DNA from 2 places in the Microbacterium cucumeris genome. Region 2 is predicted to be linked to the other one. Evidence: riboswitches for the same ligand, from Rfam matches in the RefSeq annotation. Region 2 holds a riboswitch; the other holds the start of a gene.
The links. A riboswitch is a leader RNA that binds a small molecule or an ion and turns the genes downstream of it on or off. The one in region 2 is predicted to bind thiamine pyrophosphate.
Positions count from the first base shown of each region.

Region 1: it holds a riboswitch for thiamine pyrophosphate, as region 2 does, so the genes downstream of both, AC3RXZ_RS12655 (ECF transporter S component) here and thiM (hydroxyethylthiazole kinase) in region 2, are expected to answer to the same signal.

Region 1 is NZ_JBYRIZ020000004.1:210,020-217,247, reverse strand. Features, by position in the region: gene AC3RXZ_RS12685 (SDR family oxidoreductase) at 1-437, opposite strand, end outside; gene AC3RXZ_RS12680 (SDR family NAD(P)-dependent oxidoreductase) at 452-1,213, opposite strand; gene AC3RXZ_RS12675 (DUF488 domain-containing protein) at 1,311-1,670, shown strand; gene AC3RXZ_RS12670 (aminoglycoside 3'-phosphotransferase) at 1,667-2,392, shown strand; gene AC3RXZ_RS12665 (energy-coupling factor transporter transmembrane component T family protein) at 2,394-3,191, opposite strand; gene AC3RXZ_RS12660 (ABC transporter ATP-binding protein) at 3,188-4,645, opposite strand; gene AC3RXZ_RS12655 (ECF transporter S component) at 4,653-5,306, opposite strand; TPP riboswitch at 5,299-5,408, opposite strand; gene AC3RXZ_RS12650 (D-alanyl-D-alanine carboxypeptidase family protein) at 5,469-7,228, shown strand, end outside.
Region 2 is NZ_JBYRIZ020000002.1:525,125-532,352, forward strand. Features, by position in the region: gene pheT (phenylalanine--tRNA ligase subunit beta) at 1-311, shown strand, start outside; gene AC3RXZ_RS09100 (glycoside hydrolase family 3 N-terminal domain-containing protein) at 449-1,621, shown strand; gene AC3RXZ_RS09105 (ribonuclease FAU-1 family protein) at 1,682-2,389, shown strand; TPP riboswitch at 2,413-2,506, shown strand; gene thiM (hydroxyethylthiazole kinase) at 2,496-3,338, shown strand; gene AC3RXZ_RS09115 (bifunctional hydroxymethylpyrimidine kinase/phosphomethylpyrimidine kinase) at 3,335-5,482, shown strand; gene AC3RXZ_RS09120 (NAD-dependent epimerase/dehydratase family protein) at 5,528-6,493, shown strand; gene argC (N-acetyl-gamma-glutamyl-phosphate reductase) at 6,713-7,228, shown strand, end outside.

The DNA.
Region 1 (7,228 bases), on a different contig from region 2:
AGCGACAGGATGTGGGGGTTCTCGGCCTCCCGCAGCTGCGGGATCGCGGCGCGCGACAGCATGAACGTGCCGCGGACGTTGACGTCCTGCATGAGGTCGTACTTCTTCGCGGAGAGATCGAGCGAACGGGACAGGTCGATCACGCTGGCGTTGTTGATGACGATGTCGACGCCGCCGAACTCTCCGACGGTCTTGAGCACGGCCTCGGTGATGTCGTCGTCCTCCCGCACGTCGCCGACGATCGGCAGGGCCTGACCTCCCGCCGCGCGGATCTGCTCGGCGGCGGTGTGGATCGTGCCCTCGAGCTTCGGATGCGGGGTGTCGGTCTTCGCGAGCATCGCGATGTTCGCCCCGTCCGCCGCAGCGCGCAGCGCGATCGCGAGGCCGATGCCGCGGCTGCCGCCCGACATCAGGATGGTCTTTCCTGCCAGAGTCATGTCTCTCCTCGCGTTCACTTCGGGGCCATGCGGATGGCGCCGTCCAGGCGGATGGTCTCGCCGTTCAGGTACCCGTTCTCGACGATGTGCGTCACGAGGCCGGCGTACTCGTCCGGCCGGCCCAGGCGAGCGGGGTAGGGCACCTGCTCGCCGAGCGACGCCTGGGCCGCTTCGGGCAGCCCCGCCACCATCGGCGTCTCCATGATCCCGGGGGCGATCGTGCACACCCGGATGCCGTGACGGGCGAGCTCGCGGGCGACCGGCAGTGTCATGGCGTGCACACCGCCCTTGGAGGCGGCGTAGGCGGGCTGGCCGATCTGGCCGTCGAAGGCCGCCACGCTCGCCGTGTTCACGATGACGCCGCGGTCGCCGGACGCCGTCGGCTCCTGCCTCGCCATCACCGCCGACGCCTGCGAGAGCACGTTGTACGTGCCGACGAGGTTGATGCGGATGATCCGCTCGAAGTCCGCCAGCGCGTTCGGTTCGCCGTCGCGATCCAGCACCTTGGCCGGCGGAGCGATGCCGGCGCAGTTGACGAGGATGCGCAGCGGGGCCTCGGTGTCCGCCAGCGCGACGGCGGCCGCAGCATCCTCGGGGCTCGTGACGTCCCCCGGCGCGAAGGCGCCCCCCAGTTCCGCAGCCAGGGCGGCGCCGGCCGAGCCGGGGAGGTCCAGCAGGGTGACGTGCGCCCCCGATGCCGCGAGAGCGCGGGCGGTGGCCAGGCCCAGACCGGAGGCGCCTCCGGTGACGAGGGCACCCGATCCCTGGATCTGCATGCTGTTCTCCTTCGAACGATCGTGCAACTCAGTTCCAGCTTACGCGGTTCCGAGTTCCAGGCTGGCGCCGGCGAACGCGGCGGTGTTGGCTGGAGTCATGGAACTGCGTCGCAAGCGAGCCTACGACACCGCCGAACCCTCCGACGGGTTCCGCGTGCTCGTCGATCGGCTCTGGCCGCGCGGCGTCTCGAAGGAGCGCGCCGCGATCGATCTGTGGGACAAGGACACCGCCCCGAGCCCGGAGTTGCGCAAGGCGTGGCACGCCGCACCGGATGCCGAGTGGGCCGAGTACGCGGACCGCTACCGCGCCCAGCTCGCCGACGAGAGCGCGCCGGCGCTGCGCGAGCTCGCGGACGTCGTGAAGCGGCATCCGGTCGTGACTCTCGTCTACGCCGCGCACGACACCGAGCACAATCACGCCGTCGTGCTCGATGAGGCGCTGCGCGAGCTGCTGTGACGATCCCCGCCGCCTCCATCGCCGTCCCCGGCCGCGTGCGCGCGCTCGCGCGCGGCGCCGCGCTGACGCCCGTGTGGGAGAACGGGATCGGCGGGCTCACCTTCCGCACGGACGACGACCGCTACATCAAGTGGGGTCCTCGGGACGCTGAGGCGAACATGCGCGACGAGGCCGAGCGGATGCGGTGGACGCGGCGCTGGATCCTGGTTCCCGAAGTGCTGGAGCAGGACCAGGATGCCGAGCACGAATGGCTCGTCACAGCCGCGATATCCGGCCGCAGCGCCGTGGACCCGCGCTGGATCGCCGAACCGGAAGCCGCGGTGCGCGCCGTCGGCCTCGGGCTGCGGCGGCTGCACGACGCCCTGCCCGTCGCCGAGTGCCCATGGGAGTGGAGCGTCGAGAGCCGATTCGAGAACGCCGCTCGCCGCGGCATCCGCATCCCCGAAGCGCTGCACGACGCACCGGAGATCGACCGGCTCGTCGTCTGTCACGGTGACGCGTGCATGCCGAACACGCTGGTCGGTGACGACGGGCGACCGCTCGCGCACGTCGACCTCGCCGCGCTCGGTGTCGGTGACCGGTGGGCGGACATCGCCGTCGCCTCGATGAGCACCGAATGGAACGTGGGTCCCGGGTGGGAGGACGCCCTCATCGCCGCCTACGGCGTCGAGCCGGACCGCGAACGGCTCGCCTACTACCGCGACCTGTGGAACGCGAGCTGAGTCAGCTCCACACGAAGCGGAAGCTGCCGACGGCGATCGCGGCGGCGATCGCCAGTGCCATGATCGCCAGCCCACCCACGAGCGCCACGGCATCCCGACCGTGCAGGCGCGAGGGGCGCGCCCACGTGCGCGGGATGCCGGAGCCGAAGCCGCGCGCCTCCATCGCCATGGCGAGCTTGGTCCCGCGGCGCACCGCGAACACGAGCAGCACGAACGCCATCGAGAAGAACCGCCGCAGGGCCCCGGCGTCGCCGACGCCGCGCGCCCTCCGGGCGAGTGCCATCGTGCGCCAGTCGTCGAGGAACAGTCCCAGCATGCGGGTCCCCGCCAGGATGCCGAGCACGAACCGGCTGGGCAGCCGGGCGACCTGCGAGAGCGCGTCGGCGAGCTCGGTCGGGTCCGTGCGACCGAAGAGCAGGATGGTCGGAAGGCCGAGCGCCAGCACGCGCAGGCTCACGGCGACCGCCAGCGCGATCGAGTCGTCGCTGATGGTCGCGAATCCGAAGGTCCAGTAGACGCGGCCTGCGGGTTCGGCGTACAGCAGCATACTGACCCCGGCGATCGGAGCGAAGATCGCGATGGGCAGCAGGCGCCGGAGGACGGTGCCGAGGCTCAGACCGGTCAGCGGCAGGCACAGCAGCTGCAGGGCGATCGCCACGAGCGCGCTGGTCACGTCGATCGAGGCGAACAGCGGCACCGACAGCACGAGGGCGAGGAGGAGCTTCGTCACCGGGTTCACTCCGTCCAGCCAGAGGGACTCCCGGGTCTCTGCGCGGAGCGCGTGCAGTGTGCCGGTCATGCGGCCACCCGCCTCTCCAGCTCGATGCGGTGCCCGCCGAGATGCTGTGTCACACCCTCGTCGTGCGTGACGGCGATGATCGAGCGCCCGCGGGCGATCTCCTCCTGCAGCAGGGACACGAGGGATATCCATCCCTTCCGGTCCTGCCCGAAGGTCGGCTCATCCAGGACGATGACCGCCGGGGATGCCGCGAGCACCGTCGCGACGGACAGCCGGCGCTTCTGGCCGCCGGACAGCGTGAACGGGTTCGCCAGGGCGAGGGGCGCGAGGTCCAGTCGTTCGAGCAGTGCGTCGACGACGGCGTCCGTCCGCGCGCGATCCCAGCCCAGCGCCTTCGGGCCCACCGCCAGCTCGTCCCGCAGGGTCTGCGTGAGGAACTGATGCTCAGGCTCCTGGAAGACGGTGCCGATGCGGGTGAGGAGCTCGCGGGAGGACCACCGGAAGGGTCGCCGCCCGCGACGTCCTGCCAGATCCTCCGCGGCGAGCACTTCGCCGTCCCGCTCGGGGATGAGTCCGGCGAGGGTGAGGGCGAGAGTGGACTTGCCCGCACCGTTCGCCCCCGTGACGACGGTCGCGGCTCCCCGAGGAACGCGCACGTCCAGCCCGCTCTGGACGGGGCTGCGCGCGTCCCGCGCGATCGTGAGCTCGGACGCCGACAGCACGGCGTCGCCGGTGGCGTCCGGCAGGGCGGGCAGCTCGATCCCGGCATCCGGCACCCACACGCCCGCGTCGGCGAGCGCCGGGCCGTGCTCGGCGAAGACGCGGGCGGGGGCGCCGTCGGCCAGCAGCCCGCCGTCGGCGGCGAGGACGATCACGCGTGTCATGAGGTCGACCCAGACCGGCGTGCGATGCTCGACGACGACGAGGGTGGCGCCGGTCTCGTCCACGGCCCGCTCGACGCTCGCTCGCACCTCCTGCACGCCGACGGGGTCCAGATTGGCGGTCGGCTCGTCCAGCAGCAGGAGGCCGGGGCGCATGGCGAGAGCACCGGCGAGGACCAGGCGCTGCTTCTGTCCGCCCGAGAGCGCCTTGGTCGGACGGCCGAGCGGCACATCGAGACCGGCGGCGGCGAGCGCCTCCGACACGCGCCCGGGGATCTCGGATGCCGGAACGCCGAGGTTCTCGCAGCCGAAGGCGACGTCGTCGGCCACGGTGGACAGCACGATCCCGGCATCCGGATCCTGCAGGACCAGACCGGTTCGACCGCGCGAGGACTCCGGCGCGGCGCCGTCGATCAGCAGGGTCCCGGTGCGCACACCCTCATCCGCGTCGCCGAGGACGCCGGCGATCCCGGCCAGCAGCGTCGACTTGCCCGCCCCGGACGCGCCGAGCAGCAGCACGCGCTCCCCCGGCTCGATCGTGAAGGAGACGTCGCTCACGGCCGGAAGCCTGCGGCCGGCGTATCGCCATCCCCAGCCCGTGGCCTGCACCCGAGCCGGCCGGGCGGCACTCATCCCGCCCTCAGACTTCGCGGACGAGCTCTCGCCCGGCCGCGAAGCGGTTCAGTGCACCGGTCACGGCCAGAGCGCGCACGAGCAGCCAACCGACGATGCCGGCCAGGATCGCGCCCGAGATCACGACGGTGGTGAGGTAGATGGTGTTGAACTCGAGCGACTTCAGGATGTTCGGCGAGCTGCCGTAGAAGAGCTCGAAGATCCAGGCCGCGGCCCCCGCGCCCGCCCCGGCGAGCATGGCGACGACGATGCCGAAGCGACGGTAGAGGAACAGCGCGAAGACGAGCTCGGCACCCAGGCCCTGCACCAGGCCGGAGAGCACGGTCGAGACGCCCCACACGTTGCCGATCATCATCGAGACGATGGCCGCGACGAGCTCGACGACGAGGGCCGCTCCGGGCTTGCGGATGACGAGCCCGCCGACGACGCCGCCGAGCAGCCAGATGCCCACGGCGATCCCGCCGAGACCGGGGGTGAGCGCGTCGGCGGCGCCGAACCAGGCGTAGCCGATCGTGTTCCAGCCCCAGAACACCAGGCCGAGCGCGACCCCCAGGACGGCGGCGACGACGATGTCGACGACGCGCCAGCGCCAGGGATGCGCACCGGCGGATGCTGCGACGGATGCTTCGTTCGAAGCGGGTGCGGGCGTGGACGTACTCATCTGTTCTCCTCCCTGCGCCGGCATGATCCGGATCAGGTTCGACGGTCGAAGCGCGGATCGCTTCCTCTCAGCCCGGCTCGCCGGACTCCCGTGGGTTGTGAGCACGATCTTACTCCGATGCCAATACGGGGGAGTCACATGCGGATTCGGTAGCGTATGCGGGTGACCCTCGACGAGCAGACCGACGGCGGCGGCGCCCTGACGCGCCGGGAGCGTCGTCGGCGCATGATCGTGGACGGGGCGGCGACCGGTTCGAGCGGCGCATCCGCGGAACCCGAGGCCGCGTCCGAGCAGGCTGCGGGCGATGCCGCGGACGTCGGGTCCGACGCTGTTCCGGATCCCGAGACCGCGGTCCTGACCGATGACGACGCCGCGACCGATTCGACGGCGGATGCCGCGACCGTCGCGGCGCCGGCTGGCGATGTCCGGGTCCTGTCCGAGGCCGGCAGTGACGTCACGACGGATGCGGAGACCGCGATCGCGTCGGATGCAGGGCCCGGCACCGGCATCGAGGTTCCGATCGACGTGACGCAGGATTCCGACGCCGCGACCAGCGAGGCACCCGCGACCGCCATCGTGTCCGATCCCGAGACCGGCGAGACACCCGCGACCGTGATCGTCTCCGACGCGGAAGCAGGCGGCGCGGCCGAGACCGACGCGGACGCCCGCGACGACGACACCGCGGAGGTCGCCGCTCTCCTGGCCGCGGACACCGCGATGGAGCGTCCCGCCGCCTGGGCGGACGAGAACTCTCCCGCGACCGCGCTGCTCTGGGTCGATCCGCTCGCGGTGGCCGCGGCGAGCGGGGCCGCTGCGATCGACACGTCGACCGACCGCGACGACGGGCCCGACCTCCTGGTGGGCGCCCCGCGGCGCGGCATCCTGCGCCCGGGCATTCTGGTTCCGCTGGGGACCCTGGTCGCGCTCGCCGTCGCCTATTCCGCCACGGCGCTGCTGTGGCCGCTTCATGAGCTCCCGCCGACGGTCGAGGCCGTCGCGGTGGAACCGGTCGCGGCCGAGGCCGCCGCGGTGACCTGGCCCGCCGACGGCAGTGCCGCGATCAGCGTGGACGGCATCGGGACGGCGTCGTCCACCGGAGATCGGGCACCGATCGCGAGCGTGACGAAGGTCGTCTCGGTCATGCTGGTGCTGGAGGAGCGACCGCTGAAGCCGGGCGAGCAGGGGCCGGAGTACGCGTTCGACTACGGAGACACGCTCGACTACTGGTCGTACCGCCGCGACGACCAGTCCGCGCTGGACGTTCCGGTCGACGGGACGCTCACGGAGTACCAGATGCTGCAGGGCGTTCTGCTCGGGTCGGCGAACAACTACATCGACCGGCTCTCGGACGAGATCTGGGGATCGGACAGCGCCTTCGCCGACGCCGCCGAGCAGTGGCTCGCCGCGCGGGGGCTCAGCGACATCACGATCGTGACGCCGTCCGGCCGCAACGAGGGGAACGTCGCCTCCCCCGCATCACTGACGAAGCTCGCGTCGATCGCCATGGCGAATCCGGTGTTCGCGGAGATCGTCGGAACGGCCTCGGTGGAGCTCCCCGGCGCGGGTCTCGTGACGAACTCGAACGGGCTTCTCGGAGAGCCGGGATTCGTCGGCGTGAAGACCGGATCGCTGGACGGGGACTACAACCTGCTCAGCGGCAAGGACGTCACAGTCGGCGACACCACGGTGCGCCTGTACGCCTCGGTGCTCGGTCAGGACGGCGACGACGAGCGTCTGGAGGCGAGCCGGGCGCTGTACGCGCAGGTGGAGGCGGCGCTGCAGGCGCAGGGCCCCGCTGTCGCCGCCGAGACCGTCGTCGGCGAGGTGAGCACCCCGTGGGGAGCGAGTGCGGACGTCGTGACGGATGCCGACGCGGCCGTCGTGCTGTGGAACTCGGCCGCGCCGACCGCCGAGGTCGTGTT
Region 2 (7,228 bases):
ACCGGGTCGTCGCGGAGAGCCTGTCGACGTTCCCCGCCGCCACCCAGGACGTGTCGCTCGTCGTTCCCGAGGCGCTCGCCGCCGGGGACCTGCGCGAGACCCTCGTGGAGGGCGCCGGCGATCTGCTGGAATCCCTCCGGCTGGTGGACGACTACCGCGGTGAGGGCTTGCCGGACGGGACGAAGAGCCTCACGTTCGCGCTGCGCTTCCGTGCTCCCGACCGCACGCTCACCGCCGCCGAGGCCACGGAGGCGAAGCTCGCCGGCGTCGCGCTGGCCGGCGAACGGTTCGGCGCGACGCTGCGGGAGTGAACTCCTTGCGGTTCTGCGGACCGCGCTGCTGATTCCCGCCGACGCGGCCGATTCATCTGCCGCGGATGCTGAGAAGAGCAGCGCGGTCGCGTCGAGCTCCCGCCCATCGCTCAGCCGGAGGCGGGCAGGATGGAAGCATGACGATCTCCCGCGCGACCCGCAAGCGCCTGAGGGCGGCCGTCGTCGTCGTGGCGCTCAGCGCCGGTCTCAGCGGCTGCGCGCCGGACACGACGCCCGTCGCGGAGAGCACCACGACGCGACCGACGACGCAGCCGTCGGCCACGCCGGAACCGGCCCCGATGACCGCGCTCGAGAAGGCGGCCGAGCGGGTCGCGGACATGCCCGCGCGCGAGCAGGCGGCGCTCGTGGTCATGGGATACGCCGGGGGCACCGACCCGGCCGCCCTGTCCGCCTACGTCGCGAGCGGCCCCGACGGGCTGATCCTGATGGGCGACAACGTCCCGGGCGCACCGGAGCAGCTGCGCGCGCTCACCGACTCCGTGCATTCCGCCTCGGACGACGCGCTCATCGCGACCGATCAGGAGGGCGGTGTGGTGGCGCGGGTTCCCTGGGACGAGCTTCCGTCCGCGTCGGCCCTGAAGGATGCGCCGCCCGCGGAGGCGCGGGCGGCGTTCGCCTCCCGAGCGCGGATGCTGGCGCAGGCCGGGATCGACGTCAACTTCGGTGTCGTGGCCGATGTCCCGAGATCCGAGGGCTCGTTCATCCACGGGCGCTCGTACGGAACCGACCCACAGTCGGTCGCCGATCGGGTCGCGGCGATCGTCGCGGCCGAGCGCGGGTACGTCGCCACCACACTCAAGCACTTCCCCGGCCACGGCGCTGCCGAAGGCGACTCGCATCGCGCCATCCCCACCACGGCGATGAGCCTGGACGACTGGCGCACGCACGACGCGATCCCGTTCGCCGCCGGCATCGACGCCGGGGCGGAGCTGGTGATGACGGGCCACCTGCGCTACACGAGCGTGTCCGACCTGCCGGCATCGCTGTCGCCGGAGTGGTACGCGATTCTGCGCGACGACCTCGGTTTCGAGGGCGTCGCCGTGACGGACGATCTCGGAATGCTGCTGTCCTCCGGCGACCCGGCCTACGCCGACCCGGTCGCGAACGCGGTGGCCGCGATCGAGGCCGGCGCCGACCTGGTCCTCACGATCGCCGGCTCCACGCCCGACACGGCCACCCGCATCATCGAGGCCGTGACGGCGCGGGCGGAGTCCGACCCGGAGTTCGCGGAGCGTCTGTCGGAGGCTGCGACACGGGTGGCGGAGCTGGTCGCGGCGACGCGTCCCTGAGCCGAGCTGCGCCAGGATGGGGGGCATGACAGCCGACCTTCTCGAGCGAGAGCGCGCCCAGTGACCGGCGTCGTCCTGCGGCCCACCGCCCTGACCGCCCCCGCAGGCGCGCGGGACCTCGGCATCCCGCCCTTCCTCGCTCCCGGCGCGCAGATCGACTGGCACTACCGCAAGCCGCGCTGGCAGCACGGGGACGCGTCGAACATCGCCCCGATGCGCGTCGTGCGCGACGACGAACGAGGCCTCGTCGCGTGGCTGGCGGTGGGAACGAGGCTCGAAGGCATGGGCGCCCCGGACGGCCGTCGCATCCGCACGGTTCCGCTCGACCAGCGCTGGCGCGTGCCGCGCACCCGCATCGTCGAGGACTGGTGGGGCAACGGCATCCTGCGGATCGCACCGGCCGACCTGCCGTGGTCGGTCTGGCTCTTCTGGGAGGAGGCGGGAGGCTCCGAGTGGACCTTCGGCGGGTGGTACGTCAATCTCGAGAACGCGCACCAGCGCACGGATCGGGCGACGTACTCGTCCGATCACGTGCTGGACGTGTGGATCACGGCTGACGGCGCGATCCACATGAAGGACGAGGACGAGCTCGTCGCGGCCGTCGAGCAGGGACGCATCGCACCGGAGGAGGCCGCCCTGATCGAGGTTCACGCCGCGGCCGCCATCGCGTCCTTCCACGCGGGGCACTGGGCGTTCGCGCCGGAGTGGGTGCGCTGGCGGCCTGAGCCGTCCTGGACGGTCGCCGAACTGGCGGACCTGCCGTCCTGAACGACCGCTTCGCTAGACTGCGAGGCAGTGACACGGGGTGCCGCATCCGCGGCTGAGAACACACCCGTCGAACCTGATCTAGTTCGTACTAGCGAAGGGATGTCGCGTGAGCGATCGCCTCTGCCCACCGTCCGAAGCCGACCTCGTCACGGAGGCCGGCGCTCTCCTCGATGCGCTGCGCGCGGCGCCACCGCTCACGCACTGCATCACGAACGCAGTGGTGACGGGGTTCACCGCGAACGCGCTGCTGGCACTCGGCGCTGCGCCGGCGATGGTCGACATCGTCGGCGAGTCCAGGATGTTCGCATCCGTCGCCTCGGGAGTGCTGGTCAACCTCGGCACGCCGACGCCCGAGCAGCGCGACGCCGCGCGCGAGGCCGTCGGCGGCGCCGTGGATGCCGGCACGCCCTGGGTGCTCGACCCCGTCGCGATCGGCGTGCTGCCGGTGCGCACCGCTCTCGCCCGAGAGCTCGCCGAGCAGAATCCCACAGCGATCCGCGGCAACGCGTCGGAGATCCTGGCACTCGCGGGTCACTCCGTCGGCGGCCGCGGTGTGGATGCGATCGACAGCACGGATGCCGCGGCCGACGCCGCATTCGCGCTCGCCGAACGCCACGGCGGCGTCGTCGCGGTCTCCGGACCGGTCGACCTCATCACGGACGGCGCGCGCGTCCTGCGCATCGCGAACGGACACGAGCTGCTCACCAAGGTGACCGGCGGCGGATGCGCACTCGGCGCGGTGATGGCGGCATTCCTCGGGACGGCGCGCACCGGCGATCCGTTGGTGACGGTCGCGGCGGCGAGTCTGGTGTACACGGTCGCGGCGGAGAACGCCGCGCGTGCCTCACGGGGGCCGGGGAGCTTCGCGGTCGCACTGCTCGACGCGCTCGCGGCTGTACGGCCGGACGACGTGGCTGCTGCCGCACGTGTCGAAGGCGCCGTCCGATGACCCCGGACCTCTCGCTGTATCTCGTCACCGACACGTCGCTCTGCGGCCGTCGCGGCGTCATCGAGACCGTCCGTCAGGCCGTCGCCGGAGGCGTGCGCGTCGTGCAGCTGCGAGACAAGACGGCGACGGACGCCGAGACGACGGCGCAGCTCGTCGAGTTGTCCCGTGTCATCGACGGACGCGCCCTGCTCGTGGTGAACGACCGGGTGGAGGCCGCGCTCGCGGCGCGGGCGGCGGGAGCGCGCATCGATGGCGTGCATCTGGGGCAGGGAGACGTGTCCGTCCTCCGCGCCCGCGAGGCGCTCGGACCTGAGGCGCTGATCGGGCTCACCGCCCACAGTCCCGAGCACCTCGATGCCGTCCTGGCCCTGCCGGAGGGGACCGTGGACTACCTCGGCGTCGGTGTGATCCGCCCGACCACGACCAAACCGGATCACCCGCCGGCACTGGGCATCGAGGGGTTCCGGTCCTTCGCGCTGGCGAGCCCGCTGCCCTGCGTCGCGATCGGCGGGGTGAGCATCGAGGACACCGAGCGGCTGCGGGATGCCGGAGCAGCCGGCCTCGCAGTCGTCTCTGCGCTGTGCGCAGCCGAGGATCCGCGGACCGCGGCAGCGGAGTTCGTGCGGCGCTGGCGCGCCGCCGGTGTGCCGCGGGTCCTGAGCATCGCGGGCAGCGACCCGTCCGGCGGCGCCGGCGTCCAGGCCGATCTCAAGTCCATCGCCGCGAACGGGGGATACGGGATGGCCGTGCTCACGGCTCTCACCGCGCAGAACACCCGTGGCGTCCGCGGCGTCCACGTCCCGCCGGTCGCCTTCCTGCGCGAGCAGCTCGACGCGGTCTCCGACGACATCATGGTGGATGCCGTGAAGATCGGGATGCTCGCGAACGCCGAGGTCATCAGCGCGGTGACCGGGTGGCTCCGGGAGGTCCGTCCGCCGATCGTCGTCGTGGACCCCGTGATGGTCTCCACCAGCGGCGATCGTCTTCTCGACCGCGAGGCGGAGCAGGGACTCGAGGACCTGCTGCGGCATGCCGATGTCGTGACTCCCAATCTCGCCGAGCTCGCGGTGCTCGCGGGCCGGTCGATCGACGGCTGGGACGACGCGCTCGCCGCAGCCGATGCTGTGTCCGCGCGGATCGGGGCCGCCGTACTCGTGAAAGGCGGACACCTCGACGGCGACGACGCACCCGACGCGCTCATCGACGCGGCACGTGACGTACGGGCGGAGTTCCGTGGAACACGCATCGCCACGGTCAATACACACGGAACGGGCTGTTCGCTGTCCTCGGCGCTCGCGACGCGTCTCGCACGCGGCGAGCACCCCGTCGACGCTGTCTCCGCGTCGCGCCGCTGGCTCCGCGAATCACTCCGCGCGAGCGGCGAACTCGGCGTCGGAGGCGGCCACGGACCGCTTCATCACTTCGCCGGGTCCTGGAGCCGCGGGGGCACGGACACCGCACCGGAGGCCGCCGAGATCGAGAGCGACTGGTGGGAGAGCATTCGCGGCATCCGCCGGAGCATCGACGACGCGGCCTTCGTCCGAGGCCTCGCCGCAGGGACACTCGATCGCGGGCGGTTCCTGTCCTACCTGGCGCAGGACGCACTGTATCTCCGGGAATACGCGCGGGTCCTCGCCGAGGCGGCAAGGCTGGCCCCGACGCCCATGGAGCAGGCGTTCTGGGCGGACTCCGCGCGCGGATCGATCGTCGGCGAACTGGAACTGCACGCGTCGTGGTTGACGCCCGAGAGCGGCATCGGACGTGAGACGTTCGCGGCGGAGCCCTCCGAGGTCACGACCTCCTACCTCGATCACCTGCGTTCGACGGCGTTCGGCGGCGAGTACGGCGAGCTGATCGCCGCGATCCTGCCGTGCTTCTGGCTCTATACCGATCTGGGACGCCGCCTGCATGCGGGGGAGTTCGGTGAGCGCGCCCGTGACCCGGAGCATCCCTACGCCTCCTGGCTCGCGACCTATGCAGACCCCGCGTTCGAGGTCGCCACGACCCAGGCGATCGACTACGTGACGCGGGTCGCATCGGCCTCGGACGTCGACGGTCGCGAGAGGATGTTCCGCGCCTTCGCGCGCTCCAGTGAGCTGGAGCTCGCCTTCTTCGCGGCTCCCATGGGCGTCGATCCGCTCTGAGCGGAAGCCCTTCCTCCGACGCGGTCGACCTGGTGACATGGACGCATGACCGACGTTCTGATCCTGGGCGGGACCGGCTGGCTGTCGTCGCGGATCGCCGAGCGCTGGCGGGATGCCGGAGCCCGTGTGACCTGTCTCGCTCGCGGTGGACGTCCGGCTCCGGACGGGACGGCTCTCGTCCGCGGCGATCGCGATGACGACGGCGTCTACGACCAGCTGCAGCGGGACTGGGACGAGGTCGTCGACGTCTCATCACGGGCCGGCCACGTCGAGCGAGCCGTCGGGGCGCTCGCCGGCCGCGCTCGCCGCTGGACGTATGTGTCGTCGATGTCGGTGTACGCGGACGACAGCACACCGGATGCGGACGAGTCGTCGCCGCTGCATGCACCCGCCCGCGAGGGCGATGAGGACGATTACGCCGCCCAGAAGGTCGCCGCCGAACAGGCCGTCGGATCGCTCGGTGATCGTGCCCGCATCCTGCGTCCGGGGCTCATCGTCGGGCCCGGTGACCCGAGCGACCGGTTCGGGTACTGGGCTGCCGCCTTCGAACGCGCGGGCGCGGAAGCGGTGCTCGTGCCTCCGCTCGCGGAAGCCTGGGCCCAGGTGATCGATGTCGAGGATCTCGCCGCCTTCATCGCGACGGACCGCGGTCACGGCATCCTGAACGCGATCGGGGAGCCTCTCCCGCTCGGCGAGATGCTTGCACTCGTCCGGGCTGCGACACGGCACTCCGGTGAGGTCGTGGAGGCCGGCGAAGCCTGGCTCGCCGATCACGAGGTCGACTACTGGATGGGGGAGAGGTCGCTGCCGCTGTGGCTGCCGGCCGAGATGAGCGGGTTCCTGCGGCGCAGCAACCGGGCGTATCTGGCCGAGGGCGCCGCACTGACCCCGCACGAGGACACGATCGCGAAGGTCGTCGCCGACGAGCGCGCCCGCGGCGTCGACCGTCCTCGACGTGCAGGACTGACCCGGGACGAGGAGGAAGCGCTGCTGCGGGAACTGCGCGGATGACGCCCCGGATTTGCACGCGCGCGGATCCGGGCGCTATGGTCGCGACATGCCTTCGGTCGCGCACCCTCACGCAACGCTCTTCGTGAGCGCTGCCCCTGTGCGCCGACGCCGTGGCGGCCGCCGACTCTAGGCGACCCCGCGCTCCCGTCGTGCTTCCGGCGGGGAGAGTGCCGGTGTCGCCGCCCCGGCCCGAACATCCCCGACCGTTAAGGTAGAACCATGACGTATTCCGTCGCCGTCTCCGGCGCATCCGGCTACGCGGGCGGCGAGATCCTGCGCCTGCTGGCCGATCATCCCGACATCGAGATCCGCACCGTCACCGCGCACTCCAACGCCGGTCAGCCGCTGATCCAGCACCAGCCGCACCTGCGCTCGCTCGCCCACCTCGAACTGCAGGACACCACGCCCGAGATCCTCGCCGGGCACGACATCGTGTTCCTCGCGCTTCCGCACGGCCAGTCCGGCCAGTACACCGACGCGCTCGGCGACGTTCCGCTCGTCATCGACGCCGGCGCCGACCATCGGCTCGTCTCGCAGGACGCCTGGGACGCGTTCTACGGCGGGACCTTCCACAAGGCCTGGACGTACGGCGTTCCCGAACTCCTCGTGGACGGGACCAAGCAGCGCGAGAAGCTTCGCGGAGCGACCCGCATCGCGGCTCCCGGGTGCAACGCCTCCACCGTGAGCCTCAGCCTGGTCCCCGGCGTCGCCGCCGGGGTCGTCGATCCGTCGGAC